3 regions of the Gordonia malaquae genome follow, and region 1 is predicted to be linked to each of the others. Evidence: riboswitches for the same ligand, from Rfam matches in the RefSeq annotation. Region 1 holds a riboswitch; each other region holds the start of a gene.
The links. Region 1 has a riboswitch for S-adenosylmethionine ahead of WFK36_RS00310 (aminotransferase class V-fold PLP-dependent enzyme). Riboswitches for the same ligand answer to the same signal wherever they lie in the genome.

Region 1 (3,271 bases):
CTGGCTGTCGGCGCCGATCACTTCGCGGAGGAAGATCGCCGGGTCGGCGATGCGGATGACGCACAGTCCGTTGGCGCGGACCTGGACCATGCCGAAGTCGGGATCGCGCAACGTGATCGGGTTGGGCGTGCCCCAGCGCAGGTCGGTGACCGGCCTGCGGTTGATGAAGTACACCTCGCTGCGGAACGGGCTGTTGAACCCGTGCTTCCACCCCTGGATCGTGCTCATGATCGGCAGGTTCTCGGAAGTCAGCTCGTAGTGGCCCGGCTCGAAGGTGTCCGCGAGCTGCCCGCGGTACACGAACACCGCCTGCTGGCCCTCGCGCACGATCAGCTGAGCGCCGTTCTTGATCTCGTTGTTGTAGCGCGGGAAGCGCCACGCGAGGGTGGAACGCGAGTCGTCGACCCATTCGATGATGTCGACGAGTTCGCCACGCATCTTGTCGATGATGCCCATGTGAAGTCTCCGTTCGCAGATGGTGCAGGTCAGACCGCGCGGGCGGCGGTGATCTTCTCTTTGTTGACGAGTTCGGGAAGCAGTTCGGACGCCTCCGTGCTGAGCGTGTCCGCAGAGTGCGCAAAATCGACGCCGACCACGCGGACACAGTGTGTGTCGTCGACCCGGGTGGTCGCACCGCGGCGCGATGCCTTGGCATGCGACGAGCTGTTATCGACGTCCTGCGACCACGTGCCCAATTGCAGGGACTCGTCGCGCGGGCACGTCCCGGATCGGGCGATGAGCGCGTGGATCGGTACGCCTCGGCCGCCGCTGGCGAGCGACTTTCCGTCGGAGTCGATCTGGGCCGGGGAGCGGGTCTCGGAGTCGGGGACGATCATCGTCACGTCCTTGTCCTCGATGGTGCCGGTGGTGAGCGTCCACCCCTCCGGGACTTCGACGGTGAGGGCGATGCTGTCGTTGAGCATCGCGGTCTCGGTGTGCGGGCCGGATTCTGCCTCGGACTTCCATGGCTGCCAGATGAGTACGCCGACCCCGACGCCGATCACCGCGACCAGCGCGGTGAGGCCGACGATCAGCCCGGTCCGCGACTTCTTCGGAAGCGGCGGGTACCCGAACGGGTTGGGCGGGCCGAACTGAGCCTGCGGGCCGAACGGCGCTTGGCCGAACTGCGGGGGCTGCTGCCCGTACCGGGGAGGTGCGTATCGGGGAGGCGTGTATTGATGGGGCGCCTGCGCCGCCGGACCGCCGAAGCCCGGCCGTGCGTGCGGGTCCGCCGGGCTGCCCGGATGGCCGAAGCGCGGGTCCTGCGGATACGTCACGGGTTCGGGCCTTCCATCGCGGTCGGGCGATGCCCGAAGTGTCTGCTGACGACTCTATCTGTCGACTGGGGCGGGGAGGAGTCGGCGACGAGTGAACGAATGACCCGGAAGTTGAAACCACCGCGCGCCAAACCCTCGTCTGCACCCACGAGGCCGCGGATAGTGGTCGGCAGGTCACGAGTATCAGCGACAAGCCCCGGCTAGCTGGTCGGCAACCCTCCTCCGCGGTGGGGTGCTCCGGGTGACGACCTGGCCGCGCGCAAGGAGTGCGCGGCAAGCGCGATTTCAAGGAGTCTTCACCATGACCGCTGTTCTCGACGCGCCCGTGTGCCGTCCTTCCTCTGTTCTCGCTCTGGCCCCGGTGGTGGGCGCCGATGTCACGGTGCCCGCTACCGGACACTCCGGGGGCGTCGCGTACGCCAATCTCGACTACGCGGCGTCTGCTCCCGCGTTGACCGCAGTCGCGGATCGACTCGCGGGTGCGCTCGCGGAGTACGCGAGCGTGCACCGCGGTGCAGGTCACCTGTCGCAGGTCACGACGGCCCGCTACGAACAGGCCAGAGAAACGGTCAGGACGTTTGTCGGCGGTCGTGCGGACGACACCGTCGTGTTCACCCGCAACACCACCGACTCGATCAACCTCGCCGCATCGATCGTGCCGGGCGACGTGGTCGTCCTCGACATCGAGCATCACGCCAACCTGCTGCCGTGGACGCGAACCGGTCGGGCCCGCATCGTCGAATCGCAGTCGACGATCGACGCCACGCTCGCCGCTCTCGAGGACGAGCTCGCCTCGGCGCCCGCTGCGCTCCTCGCCGTCACCGCTGCGTCGAACGTGACCGGCGAGGTGCTCCCGCTCGCGCGCCTCGCAGGTTTGGCTCATCGCCACGGGGCCAGAATTCTCGTCGACGCAGCTCAGCTGGTGGCGCACCGCGGGGTGTCGATCGCGAGCTTCGGCATCGACTACCTGGTGTTCTCCGGCCACAAGGTGTACGCGCCGTTCGGCGCGGGAGTGCTCGTCGGTCGTCCGGATTGGCTCGACAGCGCACCTCCCTACCTCGCAGGCGGGGGAGCGAGCGCCGACGTCTCGATCGACGACGTCGCATGGCATGCCGGGGCCGCTCGGCACGAGGCCGGTTCGCCGAACGTGCTCGGCGCCGTCTCCATCGCCGCGGCGGCCGACGAACTGCGCCGAGTCGGCTTCGAGAACATCGGGGCTCACGACGACGTGCTGATCCGCCGCCTCGACGCGGGTCTCGCAGCGCTCCCGCACGTGCGTCCGCTCCGCGCGTTCGACGACGGCCTCGACAGGGTCGCCATCGCGAGTTTCACTGTCGTCGGCCACACGCCTCGTGCTGTGGCCGAGCATTTGAGCAGTCGCGGCATCGGCGTTCGTGACGGCAAGTTCTGCGCGCACCCGCTCCTGGCCAAGCTGGGTCATCCGGACGGCGCCGTCCGCGCCAGCTTCGGTGTGGGCACCACGTCCGACGACGTCGATCGCCTTCTCAACGCTCTGGCGGAACTGGCCTGACTTTCTCCAAACGCGACCCTCTCCGCTCACTGAGCGGGGAGGGTCGCGTCGTGTGCCGGGCGAGTTGGCGGCGTTCAGGTGGTTCGGTGGCTTTCCGGCGGTTGCATGCCGATAGTTCTAGGCGCATGCTGGTGGACCTGAACTTAGTTGCACAACGCAAGTAATTGGAGTCGAACCATGCCCGCGCCCGAACGCATCGACGAGGTGTTCCTCGCGCTGGGACGATTCATCAGACTCCGCGACCGGGGCATCCACACGTCCTTTCGCTCACCGGAAGGCGAAGTCGAGACAGCGGCCTACCGTGGGCTGTTCGTCCTCAAACACGGCCCCATGCGCGCGAGTGAGCTCGCCGCGGCGATGGCCGCCGACCCGTCCACCACCAGCCGGCATGTCGCCAAGCTCGTCTCCGAAGGATTCGTTCGGCGAGAACCGGATCCCGCAGACGGCCGCGCGTTCCGCTTGA
Region 2 (3,271 bases), on a different contig from region 1:
GACACGACGTCTTGCGTGGGCACGGCGGGTGCGTCGCCGCCGGCGTCGGTGCTGGGATCGTCGGATGAACCGCAGGCGGTCAGGGCGAGTGATGCGGCCGCGAGAAGGGCTGCAGTCGCCGATGCGAAGCGGACCGAGCGGCGTCGGGAACGTGAAATGGGCATGGTGGAGCCTTTCGCGGAAGGGTGAATCGGGGGAGACGGGGTGGGGTTCAGAGAACGGCCGACACGAACGACCGGGTGCGTTCGTTGACCGGTGCGAGGAGCACGTCGTCGGGCGGTCCGGATTCGACGATCCTGCCGTCCTCGAGGAACACGACGGTGTCGGCGACCTCTCGGGCGAAGCCCAGCTCGTGAGTGACGATCAGCATCGTCATGCCATCGGCGGCGAGGTCGCGGATCACCGACAACACCTCTCCGACGAGTTCGGGGTCGAGCGCGCTGGTCGGTTCGTCGAACAGCATCAGGTTCGGACGCTGCGCCAGAGCCCGGGCGATGGCGACGCGCTGCTGTTGGCCGCCCGACAGTTGGCGCGGGTACGAGTCTTCGCGCCCGGCGAGTCCGACTCGCTCGAGAAGCTCTGAAGCATGGCGCAGGGCGTCGCGCCGGGACCCGCCTGCGGCGACAGGGCCCTCGATGATGTTCTGGGCAACGGTCCGGTGTCCGAACAGGTTGAACTGCTGGAAGACCATTCCAATCCGAGCGCGCTGCGCCGCGATCTCGCGAGACGGGCGTTCGCGGAGGCGTCCGCCGACGTGCCGATATCCGATGATGTCGCCGTCGACCTCAACGAATCCCGCGTCGGGCTTCTCGATGTGATTCACGGTGCGGAGCAGTGTCGACTTGCCCGATCCCGACGGACCGAGGAGCACGGTGACTTCGCCCTCGTTCACGTCGAGGTCGACGCCTCGCAACGCCGGGTGTGCCCCGAATGACTTGGTGAGTCCACGCACGCGGACCAGCGGGCGGCTCATGCCTTGCCTCCAGCTGTGCGGCGCTGAAGTGGCCCGAACAGTGGCAGGTTGTCGCGGAACGTCTGAGCGAACGACGACGGCTGCTGTCGACGGCGGCCCCGGTTGTAGTGGCGTTCGACGAAGTACTGGCCGATCGACAGGATGGTCGTGAGGATGATGTACCAGACCGTCGCCACCAGGAGCAGCGGGATGACGAGGTAATTCTGCTGGTAGATGAGCTGTGTCGAGTACAGGAGATCCTCGACCGCGATCACGCTCACGATGGACGTGGCCTTCAGCAGTCCGATCAACAGGTTTCCGGTCGACGGAACGATGGCCGGCATGGCCTGCGGCAGCACGATCCGCCAGAAGATCCGGACCCGGCTCAGGCCGATCGACTGCGCCGCTTCGGTCTGGCCCTCGTCGACCGACAGCAGTCCGCCGCGAACGATCTCGGCGGAGAAGGCTGCGACGTCGAGTGTCAGAGCGATGAACGCCGCGACCACCCCGGTGATGAGCGTGGCGGTGTCGAATGTGACAAAACTCGGGCCGAATGGGACGCCGATGGAGAGTTGGGGGAACAGCGACGCCAATTGGAACCAGAACAACAGCTGGACGAGGGGCGGGACAGACCTGATCAACCAGACGTACCCGAAGCTGATCGACGACAGTACCGGGCTCGATGAGAGTCGCATCGCCGCCAGGAGGACGCCGAGCGCGAAGCCGACGACCATGGTGGCGGCCGTCAGCCACAGAGTGAGCCACAGGCCGTTGAGCACAGACGAACTCGTGAAGTAGTCGCCGACGACGTCCCACTGGAACCTGTCGTTGGTGACGAGGGTGTGCACGAGCATCGCGGTCAGTACCAGCACGATGCCGGTGCCGACCCATTGCCACGGATGGCGTGCGCCGACTACCGGAGCGGCGAGGAGTTCGTCGTCGCCCGGACGGCTCACGGGGCCGACCGATCCGGGAGACGACGGGGATATGACAGCAGTCACGGGGGAGTCCTTACTGAGTTTTGCGCTTACCGAGGCGCAGGGAGCGCACGGTCGGGTTCTCACCTGGAGCACCCCGCCGCACAGTGGAGGGTTGCCGGCCAGCAAGCCAGGGCTTGTCGCTGACGCTCGTAACCGGATACGACCGTAAGCCGACAGCGGACGAAGACGGAGACTAAGGCGCACGCTGCGTCGAATAGCTGCCGGATCGTCAGGCGCAGAGGTACATTCGCCGTGCTCTCCATCCCGTGCCGCCGAGCTCGTGCTGAGCGAGCCTGCGAGTCGAAGTGCGCCATCGCGCGTAGGTTGAGGACATGACACCCGAGCGGCATCACGATTCCGAAGCGATCGCGCGGGCGATCGCAACGCCGATGGTCGACCGGATTCGCGTCGACGACACCGGTAGGTCGGCGACTGAACCACTGCGTGACGACATCCGCTTCCTCGGCGGACTGCTCGGCGAAGTGATCCGATCCCAGGCCGGCGACGATGTGTTCGACCTGGTCGAGGACTCACGGCGGGATGCCTTCGGCATCCGATATCAGGACGTGTCCCGCGACGACCTGGCGGAGCGGTATATCGGAAGAGACGTGTCGGAACTGATGCCGGTGATCCGCGCGTTCACCAACTTCGCACTGCTGGCCAACCTCGCCGAAGACCTGCACCGTGAACGACGGCGACGGATTCATCTGATCGCCGGGGACCCGCCGCAGGCGTCGTCGCTCGGGGCGACGTTCGCTCGACTGGCCGACGCCGGCCTGGACGACGAGCGGGTGCATCGGTTGATCGCCGACGCCAATGTGGTCCCTGTGATCACTGCCCATCCCACTGAGACCCGCCGCAAGAGCGTGTTCGATGCTCAGAACCGCATCAACGAACTCATGCGAGTCCGCGGGCGGACCGAGTTGACCGCAGATGAGGAGTCGGCGGTCACTCGGGAGATCTCCCGCCACATCCTGATGCTGTGGCAGACGGCGCTCATCAGGATGCGACGCCTGACGATCAGCGACGAGATCACCACTGGCCTCCGTTACTACGGCGCCTCGTTCTTCGACGTGATCCCGGCGTTGAACAACGACGTCAGAGAGTCGCTTCAAGCGGCCTTTCCGACTGCCGGCCTCGACACGTCGATCATCACCATGGGCTCGTGGATCGGTGGAGACCGCGACGGCAATCCGTTCGTCACCGGCGACATCGTGACCGAGGCGACGTCGGCGGCCGCAGCCACCGCGATGCGGCATCACCTCGACGAGCTCACCGCCCTGCATCAAGAGCTCAGCATGTCTGTGCGTCTGATCAGTGGTGTGACCGACGAACTGTC
Region 3 (3,271 bases), on a different contig from region 1:
CTCCACGAGCCGCCTCCTGGCCTCCGGAGGCGACGATCAGACGGTGCACCTGTGGCGGGTGACCGGCGACGACGTCGTCTCGGCGGGCGAACCGATACGCGGATTCCCGAGCATCACACACTCGATGGCGTTTCTGCCCGGACGCGACGTGCTCGCCGTGTCAGGGGACAGTCCGACGATGACCTTGTGGAACGTCGCCGATCCGGCGGCCCCTCGGATGGAGAACTCGGGGCTGTCGGGCGTGACCGCGGGCTCGTGGTCGATGGCCGCCGATCCGACGTCGCCTCTCATCGCTCTCGCTGGAGTCGACGGTGTGGTCCACGTGTGGAACGTCGCGTCGACGACGTCGCCGCCCATCGTATGGGACCTGCAACGGTCCGCCGCACGCGGTTCGATCCGCACATTCAGCGTCGGTTTCAACCCGCGCGGCGGTGAGCTCTCGGTCGGCCGGTCGGACGGCGGGATCGACGTATGGCGAATCCCGGCTCAGGCCGCCCCCGATCGGGCGGCGGTGGTCTCGGGTATCGCGCAGAGTCGAAGCGGTGACGTCGTCGCGACAGTGGGCAGCGACACGCGCCTCAACGTCTGGACTCGGCGCGACGCGATGTGGCGCATGCGCGGCTCCGTCGGCATCGAGCGGCGCGTCAACGACCGGCCGAGTGTCGCGATGAGCGACGACGGGAAGCTGGTCGCGACGGCCAACAACAACGGTGGATCGATCGAGCTGTGGGACATCAGTGAGCCGGACCGACCGCGGTTCGCTTCGCGGATACCGACCGACACGCGGTACACGGCCGTCATCGACTTCATCCCCGGCCGTCATGTGCTGGTCGGGGGATCATCCGACACGGAGATCGCGATGTGGGATGTGACCGATGCCGCCGCGCCGACGATGATCGGCGACCCGGTGGGCGGTCCGATCGACCTGATCACGGCCATCGCCGTCGATGCCGCCGGCACTCGTGTCGCGATCACCTCGGACGACCGGCACGTCTACGTGTACGACGTCGCAACGCGCGAACGACTGCGCACGATCGCGGTCGGCACCGCGGCGAGTGACGTCGTGTTCGATCCGATGGGTCAGTCGATCCTCGTTGCCGCGGACACCCTGACACAGTGGAGTCTCGACGACGGGTCTCTCCTGACGCGCATCGACGTCGACGATCCAGACCTCCTGTCGGTCATGGGAGGGGACACGCTCCTGATGGGGACCGGTGCGCGGAGCGTGGTGGCCTATCGGATCGGCGACGACGGCGGCCTATCCGACCGCAGGGTGGTGACCCCGGTGTTCGGTGGATCGCGGGCGCCGACTGCGCGGTGGCGGTTCCCGGCCGTCACCGCGGGAGCACCCGGGTTCTTCCTCACCGCCGGTGAGACCACGGGTCTGCTGTACGCCCAGTCGCTCGATCCCTCCGACGGGCGCGACTGGATCTGCGCCGTCACCGCGCCCCTGAACGCGCAGGAAGCGGACCGACATCGTGTCGCCGAGGGCGACGACGCCTGTTGATCCGCACGCCGAGGTGTCGTTCGGCCCGCCCTGATTAATTGGTCCTCACCTGCGGATCCGCGTCAGTTCACGCGTCGGTGCGATTGCCGCAATTGATTGTGCCGCTTACGTTCTGACCAGCACAGAATTCATCACGAGCGGCTGAGAGACTGGCTCTTTGACGCCGCAGCAACCGGTGGGACCACCCACTAGGTGCTAATGCCAGAGACGATGAACGATCTCGACGTCCCCGCAGGCCGGGGCTCGAGTCTGCATGGCCGTCACCTGTTCCGGTGCAGCCGCTCGTGATCGATGCATGTGCCGTCCGCACCACAACGCGGGCGACGACACACGATTCGAGTCCGGTCGCAGCCGGACAGGGGAGGGGCACAGATGACGACCACACTGAGCGCGCCGCACACCAGTGGCGCCGACGAGGAACACAACCGGGTGGCGACGACCACCGTCGCCGATTTCTCAGCAGATCACCTGCTGCGCCTGCTGAAGGGCGACGTCTACGCCGTCCGAGTGCGTGGACTCGTGTCAGGGGAGGCCCTCGCCGGACTCCGGGAACGCTTCGTCGGACGCGATGACCACGGGCCGCTCGCCACCGATCCGCAGTTCCGCCGTATCGGGCACGCTTTCTCTGAGGTCGCGCCGACCGATCAGGGCCAGTACTTCGCCGACGCGGCGACACATCGGAGCCATCTGCGGGAGATCGCCGCACCCTACCAGTACCCGTCGGACACGGTGCGAATCCTGCTCGATGAGGCGTGGCCGACAGGGACCACACTGCTCACCTCGGAGAGCCAGAAGTTCTTCGCAGGAGTGGCGCGGTACCAGCAGGCGGGTGTCGATCTGGAACCGCATACCGACAACATCGCGCGGAACCTGCCAGACGACGACCTGGGCATTCGACGACAGTTGTCGGTGAACGTCTACCTCGATGTTCCGGACGATGGGGGAGAGCTGGAGATCTGGGACGCCTACCCGACCGAGGACGACTATCGGGAGCTCTCGGGTGAGCGGGTGTGGGGCGTGGACCGCGACACCGTCGGCGATCCGGCACTGGTCGTCCGACCAGGAGTCGGGGAGGCGATCTTCATCGATCCGCGCCGCGTGCACGCGGTCGCGCCGTCTCACGATCGACCGAGGGTGACTGTCGGTCTGTTCGTCGGTGTCCGAGGCCAGGACCAGCCGTTGGCGGTGTGGAGCTGATGACACTCGCCATCACCGCGCCGGTCGGCTCGACGTCGCACAAGGCGGCGTTCGACCTGAAGGGCGTGCACTACGAGTACGAGGGTCGATCGACGATCCTGCTGGTCAGCGTCGGCGCCGACTACCACGAGGGCGAGAAGTTCGGCGCGACCGTCGATCTTCTGAACCGGAGCGGGTTCTCGCGGGTCACTGTCGCCGTCGCAGACACGCTCCAGCGTCACAACCTGGACGTTCCGCCCGGGGAGGCCTACCGGCTCTCGCGTCGCAGGGGCGACCAGTGGATCGCCCGGAACCGTCCCCTTCTCGATCTGCTGACCGCCGACGTCGACGTCCTGCGATGGGACACCGCGCTCAGCGATCCCGCGTATCCGCATGCCCTCGACGAGGTGCGCACCGCGTACGAGACGAACTCCGACTACGCGGCGGCGATCGATTCGACGATCGACCGATTCGTCTCACGTCGAGGGAACGACATCCCCGACGAGGAACGCATCCGGAACGGCTGCCGCACGTACCTCCTGGAGGAGGTGCCGATCATCCAACCGTTGTGGGCGGAACAGGGATACG

Region 2: linked by a shared signal. The riboswitch ahead of WFK36_RS09130 (amino acid ABC transporter permease) and the one ahead of WFK36_RS00310 (aminotransferase class V-fold PLP-dependent enzyme) in region 1 are both predicted to bind S-adenosylmethionine.
Region 3: linked by a shared signal. The riboswitch ahead of WFK36_RS19115 (2OG-Fe(II) oxygenase) and the one ahead of WFK36_RS00310 (aminotransferase class V-fold PLP-dependent enzyme) in region 1 are both predicted to bind S-adenosylmethionine.

The regions. Positions count from the first base shown of each region.
Region 1 is NZ_JBBCUB010000001.1:57,764-61,034, forward strand. It holds gene WFK36_RS00300 (SPFH domain-containing protein) at 1-456, opposite strand, end outside; gene WFK36_RS00305 (hypothetical protein) at 486-1,277, opposite strand; SAM riboswitch class IV at 1,450-1,563, shown strand; gene WFK36_RS00310 (aminotransferase class V-fold PLP-dependent enzyme) at 1,579-2,808, shown strand; gene WFK36_RS00315 (MarR family winged helix-turn-helix transcriptional regulator) at 2,986-3,271, shown strand, end outside.
Region 2 is NZ_JBBCUB010000002.1:449,857-453,127, reverse strand. It holds gene WFK36_RS09140 (transporter substrate-binding domain-containing protein) at 1-164, opposite strand, end outside; gene WFK36_RS09135 (amino acid ABC transporter ATP-binding protein) at 212-973, opposite strand; gene WFK36_RS09130 (amino acid ABC transporter permease) at 970-1,953, opposite strand; SAM riboswitch class IV at 1,971-2,087, opposite strand; gene ppc (phosphoenolpyruvate carboxylase) at 2,265-3,271, shown strand, end outside.
Region 3 is NZ_JBBCUB010000006.1:89,387-92,657, forward strand. It holds gene WFK36_RS19110 (nSTAND1 domain-containing NTPase) at 1-1,507, shown strand, start outside; SAM riboswitch class I at 1,633-1,724, shown strand; gene WFK36_RS19115 (2OG-Fe(II) oxygenase) at 1,880-2,704, shown strand; gene WFK36_RS19120 (tRNA-dependent cyclodipeptide synthase) at 2,704-3,271, shown strand, end outside.